DNA from 4 places in the Planococcus lenghuensis genome. Region 1 is predicted to be linked to each of the others. Evidence: riboswitches for the same ligand, from Rfam matches in the RefSeq annotation. Region 1 holds a riboswitch; each other region holds the start of a gene.
What was found. A riboswitch is a leader RNA that binds a small molecule or an ion and turns the genes downstream of it on or off. The one in region 1 is predicted to bind S-adenosylmethionine.

Region 1 (4,295 bases):
AATGACCGGCCCCTGCAGGTTTCCCGTCTCTTCGTAAGCAAGTGTGACTTCCGGCAATACAGCTCCGGATTCAAGGTGTAATGAACCGATCTCGACCGTTTTCATTGTCTACGTCCTCCTATACATTTGCTGGCACAGCAGCTTCGATTGCTTGTTCCAGATCACCGATCAGGTCATCCGCATTTTCCAGTCCCACCGACAGCCGGATCAGTTCATCTGTCACGCCGGAAGCTGTCCGTTCTTCCTGGGATAACTGCTGATGAGTCGTCGATGCCGGATGGATGATCAGTGACTTCGCATCGCCGACGTTCGCGACATGCGACCATAGCGATACATTATTGATCACTTTCCGGCCGGCCTCCAATCCGCCTTTCACACCGAAGTTCACAATGGAGCCGAACCCCTGTTTCAAGTACTTCTTCCCATCCTCGTGTGAAGGATGATCTTCAAATCCGATATAATTCACCCACTCAACCTCCGGATGCCCTTTCAGGTATTCCGCTACCCGCTGCGCGTTTTCATTGTGTTTCGGAATTCGCAGGTGAAGGGTTTCCAGTCCCTGCAGGAAGGCATGGGCGCTTTCCGGGCTGAGTGACGGGCCGAAATCGCGCAGCAGCTGAACGCGCAGCTTCGTGGCGAATGACGCACCTTCAGCGTCAATCGCATAACGGATGCCGTGATAGCTTTGATCCGGTTCCGTATAGGACGGGAATTTCGGGTTATTCCAATTGAACTTGCCGCCATCCACTACGATGCCGCCGATTGTTGTCCCGTGTCCGCCGATCCATTTTGTCGCCGAATGAATGACAACGTCCGCTCCGAATTCAATCGGGTTGCTGCCGTATGGAGAAGCGAATGTGTTATCGATCAGGAGCGGAATATCATTTGCATGGGCGATTTCCGCCACCCGTTCAACATCAAATACATTCAGGCTTGGATTGCCGATAATTTCACCGAAAATCGCTTTTGTTTTATCCGTAATGGCATCCGCAAAATTCTCGGGATTTTTCCCGTCGACAAAGCGGACCGTAATGCCATAGCGCGGCAGTGTATTGGCGAACAAGCTGAATGTGCCGCCATATAAATTTTCATCCGCAATAATTTCTTCCCCGGCTTCAGCCACGTTCAGAACCGAGAATGCAATCGCCGCCATACCGGAAGAAAGGGCCACTGCAGCTGTCCCGCCTTCGAGGAGAGCCACCCGCTGTTCAAATACATCGACTGTCGGATTCATGATTCGTGTATAGATATTGCCGGTTTCCTTCAGGCCGAATAAGTTCTCCGCATGTTCGGCACTTTTGAATACGTAAGAAGTCGTTTTATGAATCGGAACCCCCCGTGCGCCTGTTACCGGATCCGGTTCCTGTCCTCCGTGAAGCAATTGAGTTTCTGGTTTGAAGTTCGTCATTCGTCTTCCTCCTTAGTTTTTGTCCGATGGAAAGCAGATGAGGAGGAATTAAAAACGGCCCTCTTCGGTTAAGAAGAGGGCCGCCATTCTCAGACAAACCTCCTCTCATCTGTCAGATCAGTTGCAATCTGTAGGACGTAGCACCATTCCAAGCAGCAGCTTGGTGGTTGCCGGGCATCATCGGGCCTATTCCCTCCGCCTCTCTCGATAAGAGTATTCAGATTCAGTTTTCCATCTTAGTGACCAAGTATAGAGAACCACGGCCGCCATTGTCAAGAATTTTCAGCATCTTTTTGAAACCTTTTTATTATCAGGAGCGTTACATGTAAAGAAAGATGCGGAAATCGGAGGGGTTTGCATGACAGGCTGGCTAGCAGCAGCACTTATTATCGGTTATTTGATCGGTTGCCTGCATGGTTCTGTTGCGGCGCGATTTATTTCTGGGGTGAATATCAAAACGGAAGGCGTAAAAAATTCCGGCGCTTCCAATGCGGCTATTGTGCTCGGCTGGAAGTATGGCGCACTGGTGGCGGCCATTGACATCGGAAAAGGGGCTGCTGCTGTGCTGCTCATGCGCGGGCTCTTTTCAGGTTCGGGATTATCCCCTGAAATGCTCTGGATATTCCTGTTCTTTACAGGTAGTGCTGTCGTCATTGGCCATAATTTCCCATTCTATATGGGATTCAGCGGCGGGAAAGGAACTGCCGCCCTCATCGGTGTCTTGCTGGCACTTGACTGGCGGCTCGGGCTCACCGGTCTGCTGCTGCTTATCATCGTTTCATTGATCACAGATTACCTCGTCATTGGAGTGCTTTGCCTGTATGCGGTTCTGCTGCTGGCTGCGTTCCTGCCGGCTCAGGGAGAATGGCCTGTCATTACAGCCGCAGCGCTGTTCGGGATGGCGCTGTGGAAGCACCTGGAGAACATTAAACGGATAAAAGAAGGAACCGAAAACAAAGTGTCGGCCGTCTTCCGGAAGAAGCCGGCAAAAGCAGCTTGAAAATTTTTTTCGATAAAATGGTTGACTTTTTTATACCCAAGCCATAAAGTAGGAATCACGAATTGAATAGCACACATTACTTTCTTATCCAGAGAAACTGAGGGACAGGCCCTATGACGTTTCGGCAGCGGGTTCGCATTTATGCGGACACTGTGCTAATTCCTGCAAATGCGCATCGGCGTATTTGGAAGATGAGAAGGAGTGATTTCATTTATTATGAAGCTCTCTTTTTTCTTGCTGGTAAAGAAAAAAGAGGGCTTCTTTTTGTTTTATTCAGCAAAACCACTATTGAGGAGGCATGGATATGATCCAATTTGAAGGGGTCGCAAAAACGTATCGTTCAGGAAAGCGGGAAGTACCCGCACTGAACGGCATCGATCTGACAGTCGAAACCGGCGAAATCTATGGTGTGATCGGTTTCAGCGGCGCCGGCAAAAGTTCTCTGATCCGGACCGTCAATCTTCTCGAACGGCCGACGAAAGGAACAGTCAAGATTCACGGCAAAGACATCTCCGCATTGTCCGCGAAAGAAATCCGGACAACGCGAAAAGATATCGGCATGATCTTTCAGCATTTTAATCTTTTGACTTCAAAGACCGTATATACCAACATCGCCATGCCGCTGATCTTAACCAAAACGCCAAAAAATGAAATTCAGCAGCGGGTTACGGAATTGCTGGACTTTGTCGGGCTCGGTGATCAGGCGGATAAGTATCCGGAACAGCTGTCCGGCGGTCAGAAACAGCGCATCGGCATCGCCCGGGCGCTCGCCACGAATCCGTCCATCCTGCTGTGCGATGAAGCAACGTCTGCTCTGGATCCGCAAACGACCCAGTCAATCCTGGACCTGCTGCGGAAAGTGAACCGCAAGTATAAGATCACTATTCTCCTGATCACGCATGAAATGGCGGTCATCCGGGAGGTGTGCGATAAAGTGGCTGTGCTTGAAGCCGGCCGGATCATCGAACAAGGAACGGTATTCGATGTATTCTCGAATCCGCAGCATGCGACGACGCGGCGGTTTGTCCGCTCGGTTATGAATGATGAACTGCCGGAGGCGCTGCTTAAACAGATCCGGAACACGAACAGGAGCCAGCCGATTTACCGCATTCAGTTCACAGGCGATTCCGTAGCCCATCCGCTCATCTCACGGATTTCCCGGCGCTATGATCTTGAACTGAACGTTCTGTTCGGCAATATCACCGAGCTGCAGGGCATTCCGTACGGCAATCTGATTGTAGAGTTCAACGGCAACCCAGCGGAGATCCAGCGGGCATTGATCGAAATCCGGAATAATTACGTCTTAGCAGAGGAGATGAGCAGTTATGCTAGTTGATCAGGAACAAATACTGGAAGCGTTATGGGAAACCATTTACATGACCGGCGTTGCGTTCGGCTGTTCATTGCTCATCGGCTTCCCCCTCGGTATCCTGCTCGTTGTCACAAGGCGCGGCCATCTGCTTGAGAATGAACCGGTATTCAAAGTGCTGAACGCCATCGTCAATATTTTCCGGTCGATTCCTTTTATCATTTTGCTTGTCGCGATCATCCCGCTCACCCGGCTGATTGTCGGCACTTCCATCGGAACGACAGCAGCGATTGTCCCGCTTGTGTTCTATGCAGGACCTTACATCGCCCGGCTTATTGAAAATTCATTGCTTGAAATCGATAAAGGCGTCATCGAAGCGGCCCAGGCAATGGGTGCCACGCCCGGCCAGATTGTATTCCGTTTTCTGATTCCGGAAGCCCGCAGTTCACTTGTGCTGGCTCTTACCATTGCAGTCATCGGACTAATCGGCGCGTCAGCCATGGCAGGCGCAGTCGGTGGCGGCGGGCTCGGCGATCTGGCCATCACGTACGGTTATCAGCGGTTCGATACAACGGTTA
Region 2 (4,295 bases), 1.7 Mb from region 1:
TAGTTAGAAAAATCAATCTGCTCATCCGCCGCTTTAAGCAAATCACGAATGAATTCACCCGTATGGGCATCTCCGTTAGCGTTGCCGTTAACGTATGTCCCGTTTTCAGCATGCTCGCCTGTCTGGTCGAGATAGTAAGAAGCACCATGCGGAAGCTCTACCCACACAAATTCCGTATTTTCTTTGCGGACAAGATTTATTCTATCATTACTCGATTCTTTATAAATATTCTGCATCGTGCTGTCTGTCGGTGCTTCTTGTCCATTTAGCTCTGCATATTTCTGGAATGGCCCATATTCATACGGATTATATTCAGTACCAAAAATCAAATCCTCATAGTAGTGAGCTGGAACTTGTCCTTCCAGATCGCCTATTGGTTCATCGCCATCTTTATATTTTGCCAAGATTACAAGAACCGGCACATCGCCTGTTGCTTCTTTATAAGCTACGTGGTTATCGCCAGCCTGTTCAAACTTCGCACCATGATTAGCGATTTTTTCAGCCGGATCTGCTTTGGATACATCCACACCAAATTCTTTCGCTTTTTGTGCAAGTTCCGGAGAAGCTCCTACATAATGAGCGAGTTCTAAATTGGGTTTTGCTTCCTGCTGCCCCGCTGCGGAATCAGTTGTCCCAGCTGTTCCTGCGAATACGGCAGTTCCGGCTAATGCTGTTACTAACGCTGTTGTCGATAAAACTTTGATCAAATTGTCCATTCCTCTCTGAGTTGCTGCTGTTGTTTTTTACTGTCTGTTTTCAAGTATATAAAGATTCTGAGTTTTTTAAATAGGTTAAAAGCACTTATTTCTGACAAATTAAATTAGTCTATTGTATTATTTTTCAGAATATAGAAAATAAAAGAGGAGAAAAATTTACATGGAATAATATTACATTATATTAAGAAACCAAGCTGTTATGCAGGTTTGCTATGTGAAATCTTTCTTATTTTCATTGATAAATTGGAAAATCCAAGCAAGAACACAATAACTTTCTTTTTACGATTTGTTTAAAAAAATCGTTTTTCCTATCTTAATAAATCTTTTCCACGTCGCTATTCTTCTTTGTCAGCAAAAGTTGCTCCCGCAAAATGCAAAAAAGCCCGGCAGGTAACAAGAAATCGTCACCTGCTGGGCTTATTCATTCAGTCAAATTCTTTCTTTTCCCATTCATCTTCCGGGATATCCAAATCTTCCCCTGAAAACCGTTCTTCTTTAAATGGATCTCCATTAATATGGAATCCGTTCTGTTCCCAAAAGCCAGGCTGATTTTCTCCAATAAATTCGATTCCGCGAATCCACTTTACACTTTTCCAGAAATAGAGGTGAGGTACGACGAACCGCAGTGGGAAGCCATGCTTTGCCGTCAATGGTTCTCCGTCGAGTGAATGTGCCAGCAGCACATCCTCACAGTCCAAATCACTCAGCGCCACATTTGCTGTATAATCGTAATCGCCATGAAGCATGAGGTATTCACTGGTCGGCGTGACGCCGATTTCCTTCAGCAAATCCTGAAACTTCACGCCCGTAAACGTATTATCAAAACGGGACCAGCGCGTTACACAGTGAATATCCCGAGTCACTGTCGTCTGTGGCATTCCGAGAATATCTTCATACGACAATATGATTTCCTCACCGCCATGTCCCCATACTTTCAGCGTCCACGTGTTCAAATCATATTCCGGAACGTCACCTTCATGGAGGACCGGGAACCGCTCTGTTAATACCTGGCCCGGCGGCAACCGATCGCCGAGTGCCGGATCGGTCACCGGAACCCGGGTGCGTTTAATGCGTTCAGCTTTATTCAATTTCATTTTTTCTCCCCCTTTTTCAACAAAATGAAAACTCTTCCCTGTCAAAAAGGAAGAGTTTCATCTGATGTCAGCTCTTCCTTATCACTCAGAACTTTCATGTTCCGCAGGATTTGGCACCATGCTATTTAAAAAATAGCGGTTGCCGGGCGTCATTGGGCCAGTCCCTCTGCCTCTCTTAATAAGGATGTGATACAGTATGTAGTTTCATGATTCGTTTTATTTTATCCGGAAACAGCTTAAGAAGCAACTTTTTCAGATACATAACATAATTTTCTAAATTCATTTGCATTTCCTTCTAACCAGTAATAAAATACTTACATATGAAAGAAATAATGAATGGAAGTCAGTTACTGCAGACGCTGGAGGCTTTATCAAATCCGTACCGGCTGAAGATCATCGCCATTCTTCACGCCGAACGGCAGTATGTCAGCCAGCTTTCCCGTGAGCTTGGCATCAGCCGTCCACTCCTTTACTTGCATCTGCAGAAATTGGAGGAAGCTGGACTGATCAATGGGTACCATGAAGTCTCCGATACAGGGAAATCGATGAAGTACTATGAACTTGAACCGTTCGATCTCCAGTTGACTGGAGAAGTGATTGAAAAACACAGGGACAGCCTCCCTGCTAAGCGAAAGGAGTAAATTGCATAAGGGAATAGCAAATCATTAAGACGTCATGCCCAAAGTTGCGGATCAAAGGAGTTGAATGGATGACGGAAAGTAATGTTATGAACACCGGAGATCTCATTTTCACATTACTGACAATTGGTTTTATGCTGATTCCGCTGATTCTCGCGGTGGCGGCGGCTGTTTATATTATCCGGCTGGTAAAGCGGACAGAACGCAGATCAGAGGAACGGCTTCAGCTCGATAAGGAAAAAAGTGCAACTCAGACGCAACAATTGGAGATGCTCCAGAGTCTGAACAGACGATTGACAACGATTGAAAAGTTTTTGAAAGATGTCCAGTAAACAGTATCCGGAAAGGGTGTTTCGATGGAAGGTTTAGTTCCGTTAGTCCCGCTCATCACGATGTTCCTGTTCACGCTTCTGCCGCTCGCTTTGCTGGTGGCGGTCATTGTATACGTCGTCCGGCTCGTGCGCCGGACAGAACGGCGGGCCGAAGAACGGCTCCAGCTTGATAAAGAGAATGCTGACATTCAGCTGCAGCAGACTCAAATGATCAGTGAATTGAATGAGCGCTTAACAGGGATTGAAAAAGTTCTGCGGGAAGTGGAATAACTGAATAATAACACACAAAAACGAGGACTCCTGTTCCTCGTTTTTGTGTGTTATAACTTCTCACCATAACGGCTGCTCTTCACTTGTCAATTCCATCGAAAAAGGCAGAAATGCAACAATCAATACGACAACTGCTGCTGCAATATAGAAATGGTCTAATAGGTTAACTTCTATTACCGACTCTGTCAGCAGCAGCACAGCCACCGGAATAATCGATAAAAATCCCATCCGGCGTCTTGAGGATGGTGTAACATACTGCTTCACGCCGCAATACCGGCATGCCTTTCCACTGATCAGAAACCAGGATTTTATAAAAGCATCGCGCCACGGCCATTTCCTGCCGCAGTTCTCACACCTCGGCATGATTTTCAACCCCTCTGATTTTGCTGTCCCGCCCGCTTTCCGGCAATCAGCTCAGTCAGCCTGAACTGTTTATCTTTATCTCTACTATATCATGGAACAAAGAAAGAGTCCGTATCACCCGATATGCGGAGGAATTGATTTGTTTCCTTTCAAAAACTCACCAGAGACAGGCGCTTCCCTTCTTTTCATTCCCCATTTCGGACATTCAGCAGGATCTTCCCTGTGCTCAATCTGTTTTCCATCAGCCGGTGTGCATCAGCCGCCTCGCGAAGGGTGAATTCATGACCGATGTTCATCTTCAGCCGGCCATCCGCCAGTAATGGGAATATCTGCGTTGCTGTCTCCTTCAATAAATACGGCCGCTTTTTTCTTGTTGTTCCAAGGCTGAACCCGAGCACTGATCGACAGCTTGCATGCAGATCATTAGTTTTAATCGTCCCTGCTCTACCCCCTGAGTTGCCAAACTGCACGAGCCGGCCATATGGAGCCAAGCATTCCAAGCTAGTTTCTGTGATTTCACCGGCAACTGAATCGAGAATAACATCGACGCCTTGTCCATTCGTAAGTTCATTTACTGCTGCCGCAAAATCCTCCTTACGGTAATTAATGATGTGATCCGCTCCATTTGCACGGACGATCTCCACCTTATCGTAACTTCCGACTGTCCCAATTACTTGACCGGCGCCAAGCAACTTCGCCAACTGGATAGCGGTCGTCCCTACACCTCCTGCAGCTGCATGAATCAACACCGATTCGCCCTGCTGCAAATCAGCGATATTGGTCAATAAGCGGTGAGATAAGAAAGAAACCGTCGGGCAAGCTGCTGCCGTATTGATATCCAAGCCATCAGGAATCGGAAAAACCAGTTGTTCTGATGCCAGT
Region 3 (4,295 bases), 1.4 Mb from region 1:
CCATGGGGCGACCTTTTCCTGGGATAGAAGTCGGCATTCTAAGCGAGGATGGGGTGCAGCAACAAGCTGGCAATATTGGTCATTTGGCTATTAAAGCGCCTTGGCCGGCAATCATGAAAGAGGTCTGGAAAAATAAAGAAAAGTACCACTCTTATTTTCAGTTTGGAGACTGGTATCTTTCGGGTGATTTGGCGTATCAGGATGAAGAGGGCTATGTGTTCTTCCAAGGACGCAGCGACGATATGATCAACTCATCAGGAGAACGAATCGGCCCATTCGAAGTGGAGAGTAAACTGATTGAACATGAAGCGGTTGCGGAAGCTGGCGTCATCGGGAAACCGGATCCGATAAGAGGAGAAATTGTCAAAGCGTTCATTGTTTTAAACAAGGGCTATACCGATGAACCGGCATTGATAGAAGAGATCAGGAAATTTGTCCGCTATAAATTATCAGCCCATGCCGCCCCCCGGGAAATTGAAGTCCTGGAAGAGCTGCCAAAAACAAAAATCAGCGGGAAGATATTGAGAAGAGAATTGAAAGTACGGGAACAAGGGAAGTAAACAGCAGAAAAAGCGACTCTGAGAAATGAAGGACGTGTAGAAATGTCGGTTATAAGAACGGCTATTTTAGGTTTTGGTACGGTGGGAGAAGGCGTTTATCGAACCATCAAAACCCATCAGCAAGAATTGAAAGAAGTGCTGGGTGCCGAAGTTGAAGTTTCAGCTGTTCTAGTCCAAAACGAGCAGAAAGAGCGGAAGGTCGATAAAGGAATTCTGGTTACAACCAACTTTGAAGAAATTCTAAAGCTCCCACAGCTGGATATTGTATTTGAAGCAATTGTCGGTAAAGAACCCAGCTTCAGTTATTTGAAGGAAGCATTAGTAGCGGGTTGTCACATTATCACAGCGAATAAAGAAATGTTTGCCGAGCACGGTCAGGAGTTGCTTGATAGTGCCGACAGGCAAGGAGCGCGTGTGGGGTTTGAGGCGACGGTCGCTGGGGGTGTGCCGATTATCCAGATCCTGCAGCAATTACTGCGGGTGAATAACCTCGAGACAATTCAAGGAATATTGAATGGAACTTCAAACTTCATTTTGACAGAAATGCGTGATAAGCAACTGTCATTCGAAGATGCTTTAGCTCTCGCGCAAGAAAAGGGGTTTGCAGAAGCGGATTCCGGAAATGATATTCATGGGTTTGATGCTTATTATAAAACCAAGATTCTAAGCCAGGTAGCTTTTGGGGAACAGCCTGAAACCTCCTCTTTCCAAGTCGCTGGGATATCAGGCGTGACGATAGAACAGATCGAAGTCGCTGAACGCCTTGGTCTCCGGTTTAAGCATGTTACAGAACTGAAACGAGAAAAAGGACAAGTGCAAGCTTCAGTTCAGCCGGTCCTTGTTTCCCCCTCCCATCCTTTTTACCATGTGGAGGGCGTCGACAATGCAGTCAATGTAACAACGGATCTTGTAGGAAGTCTTACTTTGCAGGGGCCGGGTGCAGGTATGCTTCCTACAGCAAGTGCCATGGTCGAGGATTTGGTTCACGTATGGCACCGGCCTCTGTTGAAATTCGGTAAACAGCAAGAAAAGGAGCACCTTGAGACACGTCAGCAAGACGGGAATGCTTCCTACTGGTTAGTGAGCAATCTCCGGGAGAAATCATTCCTAAAAGAGCTGGACTATTATAGCGAGTATACTGGAAATATCCATGTGGTCAAAGCAAAGGAAGTGGAGTTGGAGAAACTGAAAGCTTCGGATAGAGAAGTGTTGGCCTATCCGATTGTGGCAGACCAACTATTCGAATCAAAACTTGAGCAAACAGAGGTGCATGTTTATTAGTGATAGAATGAATCACGGGCATTGTCTGAAAGCCAGTCTGAATTTGGATGAGCCGAAAACTTAGTAAACCTATAAGCTAAATAAACTTATCGGATCAAACCCATTGACAGAATGATTCAGCAATATTATGATTAGTTCAAATTTAATAATCTTATCGAGAGAAGCCGAGGGACTGGCCCGTTGACGCTTCAGCAACCTCTGACATTGTCAGAAAGGTGCTACTTCCAGCAAGAATGTTATTCTTGAGAGATAAGAGCGGGATTCGTACTCTAACGACCTTCTTTTCTCACAAGTTGAGAAAAGAAGGTCTTTTATTTTTTTAAGTGATATTCGTGAAAGCCAAAGCGATAAGCTTATTCGAGAAATAGAGAGGAAGAGATCACCATGGCAAATATCGTTATTGTATCGGGAAGTCCATCTGAATCATCCCGTTCTGAAACAGTCTTAACCTACTTAGGAAACTTGTTACAGAAGCAAGGGTTGTCCGTTAAACATCTATCCGTTCGCGATGTTCCCCAAACGGATTTGTTCACAGCTAAATATGATAGTCCTGCTATTCAGGAAATCAGTACGCTCATTCATAAAGCCGATGGCGTAGTTATTGGATCTCCTGTTTATAAGGCTGCTTACTCAGGGGTTCTGAAAGCTCTGCTGGATTTGCTCCCTCAGGATGTGCTGCAGGACACACCCGTTCTTCCCCTGATGACAGGCGGCAGTCCGAACCACCTGCTGGCCTTGGAATATTCACTGAAGCCGTTGCTGGCTACATTAAAAGGCCAAAACTTGAAGGGCGTTTATTTGGTGGATAGCCAGATCGATAAATCAAATCCTGTACAGCCGATTTTGGATAGCGATGTGCAGGACCGGCTTACAAAGCAGTTGGCCTATTTTATGAACATCATCGGAAAACAGAAAGAAACCGCGAGTTTTAAAAGGTGATCAAGGGAGGAAGAAACCATGACGAATAAACGGATTTATTTAAACGCTTTTGATATGAATTGTGCAGGGCATCAATCGCCAGGGCTATGGACGCATCCAGACGATGAATCCCATAAGTATAAAGACAGCGAATACTGGATTGAATTGGCGAAGCTTCTGGAGAAAGGCAATTTCGATGCCGTTTTTATTGCAGACGTCCTCGGCACCTATGATGTTTACAATGGTTCGCGGGATGCCGCTGTCCGGCAGGGGGCACAGTCGCCGGTCAATGATCCGCTGCTGGTCGTGCCACTGATGTCGGCTGTGACAAAGCACCTCGGTTTCGGGGTGACGGCTTCCGTTACACATGAACACCCGTATACATTCGCGCGCCGGATGTCGACACTCGATCATCTGACAAAAGGTCGCGTCGGATGGAATATCGTCACTTCCTATCTGAAAAGTGCCGCCGTCAATATCGGCAGAGAAGATCAAATCAAGCATGATGAGCGCTATGATATCGCAGAAGAGTATTTGGAAGTTGCCTATAAATTGTGGGAAGGCAGTTGGGAAGATGACGCGGTTGTCCTTGATAAAGCAAATGGCATCTATACGGATCCCGACAAGGTCCACGATATTCAGCACGAAGGGAAATATTACAAAGTACCGGGCGCTCACTTGACGGAACCATCGCCGCAGCGCACACCTGTCCTCTATCAGGCGGGGGCTTCCAAAAAAGGCGTGGCATTCGCCGGGAAGCATGCCGAATGCGTCTTTATCGGCCCTCCGAATATCGAGGCCGCCAAGCAATCTGTCGAGAAAATTCGGGCTGAAGCGGAACGGGCAGGCCGCAACCGGGATGATGTGAAAGTCCTTACGCTGCTTACGCCGATTGTCGGGAGAACAGAAGAAGAAGCGCAGGAAAAATTCAATGACTACAAAAAGCACATCAGTCACGAAGGCGCGCTCGCTTTATTCGGTGGTTGGACCGGCATTGACTTGTCCGGTTACGCGCCGGATCAGCCGCTGGAATACATTGAAAATGATGCCATCCAATCAGCGCTTGAGAATTTCACAAAAATCATCCCTGGCAAGAAGCCGACCGTGAACGATATCAAAGAATTTGTCGGCATCGGCGGACTTGGCCCATACACGATCGGCTCTCCGGAACAGATCGCCGACACGCTTGAAAAATGGGTGAATGAAGCAGGCGTGGATGGTTTTAACATCGCCTATGCCATTACACCGGGTACGTTCGAAGATTTCATCGAACTGGTCGTACCGATTCTTCAGGAACGCGGGCTCGTACGAAAAGAGTACGAAGGGAGTTCTCTCCGCGACAGTCTGTTCGGTGAAGGTGATCGCCTTCCGGATCGGCATCCAGGCAAGCGATATGCCCGTATACCAGTCACAGGAACACGTTAAGTTTTAGTACACTAAAAACATAAACCAGGAGGAATAAATCATGACAAACTATAAACCCGAAACACTTCTGCTCCACGGAGGACAAGAACCTGATCCGGTAACCGGTGCACG
Region 4 (4,295 bases), 1.8 Mb from region 1:
TCCGGTTGCTCCGCAGCCGGCCAATGCCAGTCCGCTCAATACAGTTCCTGCTACAAATTTCTTCATAAGTTAGTAACTCTCCTTTTGTTTTTTCTTTTATAGTCTATAATAACGGATCAAATCCGAAACTAGCGTTTGTCTAAGCGGGACGCAGTAAAATCCCCGATATACTGGATGATAAATACAATAATCAGAATCAGCACGGTAGCTGTCAACGTAACATCTTCCCGGCTTCGTTGGAATCCATCGAGAAAGGCCAAAGTTCCAAGGCCGCCGGCACCGATGACGCCAGCCATTGCTGTATACCCGACCAACGCAATGGCCGTTACAGTAATTCCGGATACGAGAGCCGGCATCGATTCCGGAAGCAGCACTTTCCGGATAATGGTCCCCGTTGTCGCACCCATCGACCGGGAGGCCTCGATCACTCCTCTGTCGATTTCCCGGAGAGCAATCAGTACCATTCGGGCATAGAATGGCGCAGCACCAATGATTAATGCAGGCAAAGCTGCATTAGGTCCGCGAATCGTTCCAATAAGAATCTGCGTAAACGGAATCAGCAGAATAATCAGGATAATGAATGGAATCGACCGGAAGATATTGACGAACGCGCCTGTCAACCAGTTCACAATATTATTAGCCCATACTTGGTGTGGGCTTGTCAGGAACAGCAGAATACCCAGCAGTAAACCGAACACAAATGTGAAAAATGTGGCCATGGCCGTCATGTAGAGTGTTTCAACCGTTGCTTCCCACATATCTGCCCAATCCACGTTTGGTAAAAATGTTTCAAACACCCGTCATCACCTCCGTCCGGACGTTCCGGTCTTCCAGAAACGCAATCGCTGCCCGGATCTCCTCTTCAGAACCCTTCAGCTGCAACATAAGCGTTCCGTAAGCTCCGCGTTGCGTACGGGAAATATTCCCCTGCACGATGTTGACTTCAATAGGAAACTTCCGGATCAGTTCTGTCAGAACCGGCTGTTCTGTCTGATCGCCGATGAATCCGAGCTTGACCAGTTCGCCGGCCGGATAAATTTCCCGAAGATGGCGGATGGTTTCACTTGCATCTTCCGCTTCCGTCACTTGCGCGACAAATCGCTTGGTGATCTGTTCACGCGGCATTTGAAAAATACTCAGCACATCTCCAAGTTCAACCACTTTACCGGCTTCCATGACCGCCACCCGGTGACAGATCTTCCGGATTACGTGCATTTCATGGGTGATCAGCACAATGGTCAGGCCCAACCGTTCATTAATGCTTACAAGCAGATCGAGGATGGAGTCGGTTGTCTGTGGATCCAGGGCAGAAGTCGCTTCATCACACAGCAATACCTCCGGATCATTTGCGAGCGCGCGGGCAATGCCCACACGCTGCTTCTGACCGCCAGAAAGCTGGGACGGATAGGCATTCTCCCGGCCGGTCAGGCCCACCAGTTCTATCAATTCCAATGCCCGGGCATTGCGCTCAGTCTTGGATACACCTGCGATTTCAAGGGGGAACTCAATATTCTCTTTAACAGTGCGTGACCACAGCAAGTTAAAGTGCTGAAAAATCATGCTGACTTTCTGGCGCGCTTTCCGCAATTCAACTCCCCGGATTGCTGAAATCTTTCTATTCTGGATATCCACCGAACCGGCAGTGGGTTTTTCAAGCCCATTGAGCAGCCGGATCAACGTGCTTTTTCCGGCGCCGCTATATCCGATGATGCCGAATATCTCTCCTTTTGAAATGGACAGACTGACATCATCCACAGCGGTGAGAACGCCTTTATCCGTCTGAAACCGCTTCGTCAGGTTCTTCAACTCAATCATTTGCAAGACACTCCTGTTTACCATAATAAAAGCCCTCCTGCTCGTTGTTATGAGCAGAAGGGCAACTTTAATTTAATATAAGTACCCGTTCTCTCATCTCCCAAAACTTTCGTTTTGTGTGAATTGGCACCATTTCATTTGCATGACGGTTGCCGGGCTTCATCGGGCACATCCCTCCACCTCTCTTGATAAGAAACGATATGAAATTGTAAATTGTCTCAGTCAGAACACCAATATATCAGGCAGGGAACTATCTGTCAAACGTTTTTAGTTTTTCATAAAGAAAAGGTACGGATTGAAACGCATAGACCTTTTCCTGCAATTTGCCGTCTTTAGTCAGCAGCAGACAAGGAACACTTTCCACTTGATACAACTCCGCTACTTCCTGGACGTAGTTCAGGTTTGCTTTACCGAGTGTCAGAGACGGCAGCATTTCCTTGACTATATGCAGCATCCGGGAAGCCACCTGACAAGTTCCGCACATTGGTGTATATAAATAAAACGCAGTATATCTGCTTTTATTTTTTGTTTTCATCCACTCCTGGTGGGTCCATTCTTCCATCTGCTTCACCTTCAGTTTAAAGCGTATTCACTCGGACATTAGCACCAATCAGCACGTCCAGAAGAATCCGGACCGGTGTTGCCGCCACTTCTTTGTAAGACCGGTCGATATAGGCATGACGCGCTTCCGGGAACACCTTTTTGAACAGTTTTCTAAGTGATTCCCCAGACTTGTCCGCATCCACGAGCACAATCAGATCCAATCCCTCATAAGGAGCAAGTAATTCCTCAAGCCGGACTGCGCTTACAGTGCCGTTCGTGCAGAGAATCGTCACCGGTTCAGCGATGAGCGGCTCGATTCTCGTCTTGTCCGAGCGTCCTTCGACAATGATCACTTTATCCATTTTCTCCACTTCCTACATGAACGACATTCAAATGGCTCATTACTCAGGCAGCATCTTATGTTATACAATACCTTGATATCGAAGTAAAGAAACTTGTTTGCCTCCAGTTCTTTCTGGGAACGGAAAAAAGCGCTGAAATCAGCGCTTTTTTATTATCCTGCAATCATTTCATTGTAAGCATCTGAATCCATCAGCTCTTCCAGTTCCGTTTCATCTGAAAGTTCCACCACAACCATCCACGCCTGCTCATATGGCGATTCGTTGACCTGTTCAGGACTGTCTTCCAGCCCGCTGTTCACTTCAACGACTTTGCCGCTTACAGGTGCATACAGCTCAGAAACTGTTTTTACCGATTCGACGCTGCCGAATGGTTCGTTTTTAGTCAATTCATCGCCCACTTGAGGAAGCTCAACAAATACGATATCTCCCAATTCTTCCTGTGCAAACTGTGTGATGCCAATCCGGGCAGTCCCGTTTTCAGCTTTCACCCATTCATGTTCTTTTGAATAACGAAGTTCTGTTGGTACGCTCATCCAAACACCTCCAGCTATGTACTCTTACAGCTTCAGTTTGCCATATCCCTACTGGAAATACAACTTTCATTTCCAAGCCTGGCTGAATGTCTCTTCCTTAAATCCTGCAGTCACCTGATCTCCGCTAACGACTAACGGCCGTTTTATCAGCTTGCCGTCCGATGCCAGCAACTCCAGCTGCTCTTCCTCACCCATGTCTTTCAACCGATCTTTCAGACCAAGCTCCCGGTACTTCATGCCGCTGGTGTTAAAAAACTTCTTCAAATCCAGACCGCTCTTTTGATAGAAGGCCCGGATCTCTTCTTTAGAAGGCGGCGAATCCACAATATGTATCTCTTCATAGGCCACTTCATGATTGTCCAGCCATTTTTTTGCTTTGCGGCATGTGCTGCATTTCGGATACGAATAAAATGTCACCATCTTGCTCACTCCTTTCTTTAATAGTGTAGCAGAAAGGAGAAAAACGCAGCACACTGGCTGCGTTTTCTTTGAAACTTAAACGATATATTTTTCTGCCTCGATCAATTTAACAGCCGCTTCCCGCTTTTTTGCAATGACATTATACGGGGTAGAGCGTGTCAGCTTGCGGAGAGCCGACAGCATCATGCGCAGGTTGTCACCATCAGCAGCTGCAATCAATGTTTCTTTCGCATCTTTTTCAATGGCATCGAATGCTTCCTGTGTGAAAATTTGCGTGTACAGCAATTTCTGCTGAGCTTTTTCAATGCCGGTATTCTGAATCGCTTTTTCAGTCCGTTTCACAACCGATTCGATTGCATAGACATTCGAGACGATGTCAGCAATGTTCACAAGTACTTCCTGTTCGCTTTCCAGTTTCGTACCGTAGCGCTGTGCAGCCAGTCCGGCAGCCAGCAAGGCGATTTTCTTCGCATTTTTCAATAGGTACTTTTCCTGTTCAAGCGCCTCAACGCCGATTTCTTCCGGCATCATCGTCAGCAGTTCACCCTGCAGTTTTTCAGCTTCCTGCAGAAGCGGCAATTCGCCTTTCATGGCTTTGCGGAGCAATGTGCCCGGCACCAGC

Region 2: another riboswitch for S-adenosylmethionine. It lies ahead of B0X71_RS05590 (sulfite oxidase-like oxidoreductase); the one in region 1 lies ahead of B0X71_RS15615 (O-acetylhomoserine aminocarboxypropyltransferase/cysteine synthase family protein).
Region 3: another riboswitch for S-adenosylmethionine. It lies ahead of ssuE (NADPH-dependent FMN reductase); the one in region 1 lies ahead of B0X71_RS15615 (O-acetylhomoserine aminocarboxypropyltransferase/cysteine synthase family protein).
Region 4: another riboswitch for S-adenosylmethionine. It lies ahead of B0X71_RS05935 (methionine ABC transporter ATP-binding protein); the one in region 1 lies ahead of B0X71_RS15615 (O-acetylhomoserine aminocarboxypropyltransferase/cysteine synthase family protein).

The regions. Positions count from the first base shown of each region.
Region 1 is NZ_CP019640.1:3,083,868-3,088,162, forward strand. It holds gene metX (homoserine O-acetyltransferase MetX) at 1-105, opposite strand, end outside; gene B0X71_RS15615 (O-acetylhomoserine aminocarboxypropyltransferase/cysteine synthase family protein) at 119-1,408, opposite strand; SAM riboswitch class I at 1,511-1,622, opposite strand; gene B0X71_RS15620 (glycerol-3-phosphate acyltransferase) at 1,767-2,408, shown strand; SAM riboswitch class I at 2,490-2,606, shown strand; gene B0X71_RS15625 (methionine ABC transporter ATP-binding protein) at 2,713-3,744, shown strand; gene B0X71_RS15630 (methionine ABC transporter permease) at 3,734-4,295, shown strand, end outside.
Region 2 is NZ_CP019640.1:1,088,598-1,092,892, reverse strand. It holds gene B0X71_RS05595 (M6 family metalloprotease domain-containing protein) at 1-707, opposite strand, end outside; gene B0X71_RS05590 (sulfite oxidase-like oxidoreductase) at 1,142-1,804, opposite strand; SAM riboswitch class I at 1,886-1,995, opposite strand; gene B0X71_RS05585 (ArsR/SmtB family transcription factor) at 2,143-2,451, shown strand; gene B0X71_RS05580 (hypothetical protein) at 2,520-2,780, shown strand; gene B0X71_RS05575 (hypothetical protein) at 2,805-3,050, shown strand; gene B0X71_RS05570 (TIGR04104 family putative zinc finger protein) at 3,111-3,413, opposite strand; gene B0X71_RS05565 (quinone oxidoreductase family protein) at 3,599-4,295, opposite strand, start outside.
Region 3 is NZ_CP019640.1:1,724,208-1,728,502, forward strand. It holds gene acsA (acetate--CoA ligase) at 1-560, shown strand, start outside; gene B0X71_RS08815 (homoserine dehydrogenase) at 603-1,841, shown strand; SAM riboswitch class I at 1,990-2,097, shown strand; gene ssuE (NADPH-dependent FMN reductase) at 2,226-2,780, shown strand; gene B0X71_RS08825 (LLM class flavin-dependent oxidoreductase) at 2,799-4,184, shown strand; gene B0X71_RS08830 (O-acetylhomoserine aminocarboxypropyltransferase/cysteine synthase family protein) at 4,225-4,295, shown strand, end outside.
Region 4 is NZ_CP019640.1:1,154,324-1,158,618, reverse strand. It holds gene B0X71_RS05945 (MetQ/NlpA family ABC transporter substrate-binding protein) at 1-66, opposite strand, end outside; gene B0X71_RS05940 (methionine ABC transporter permease) at 129-797, opposite strand; gene B0X71_RS05935 (methionine ABC transporter ATP-binding protein) at 790-1,815, opposite strand; SAM riboswitch class I at 1,906-2,010, opposite strand; gene B0X71_RS05930 (thioredoxin family protein) at 2,066-2,377, opposite strand; gene B0X71_RS05925 (ribonuclease M5) at 2,394-2,720, opposite strand; gene gcvH (glycine cleavage system protein GcvH) at 2,873-3,253, opposite strand; gene B0X71_RS05915 (arsenate reductase family protein) at 3,320-3,673, opposite strand; gene B0X71_RS05910 (acyl-CoA dehydrogenase FadE) at 3,749-4,295, opposite strand, start outside.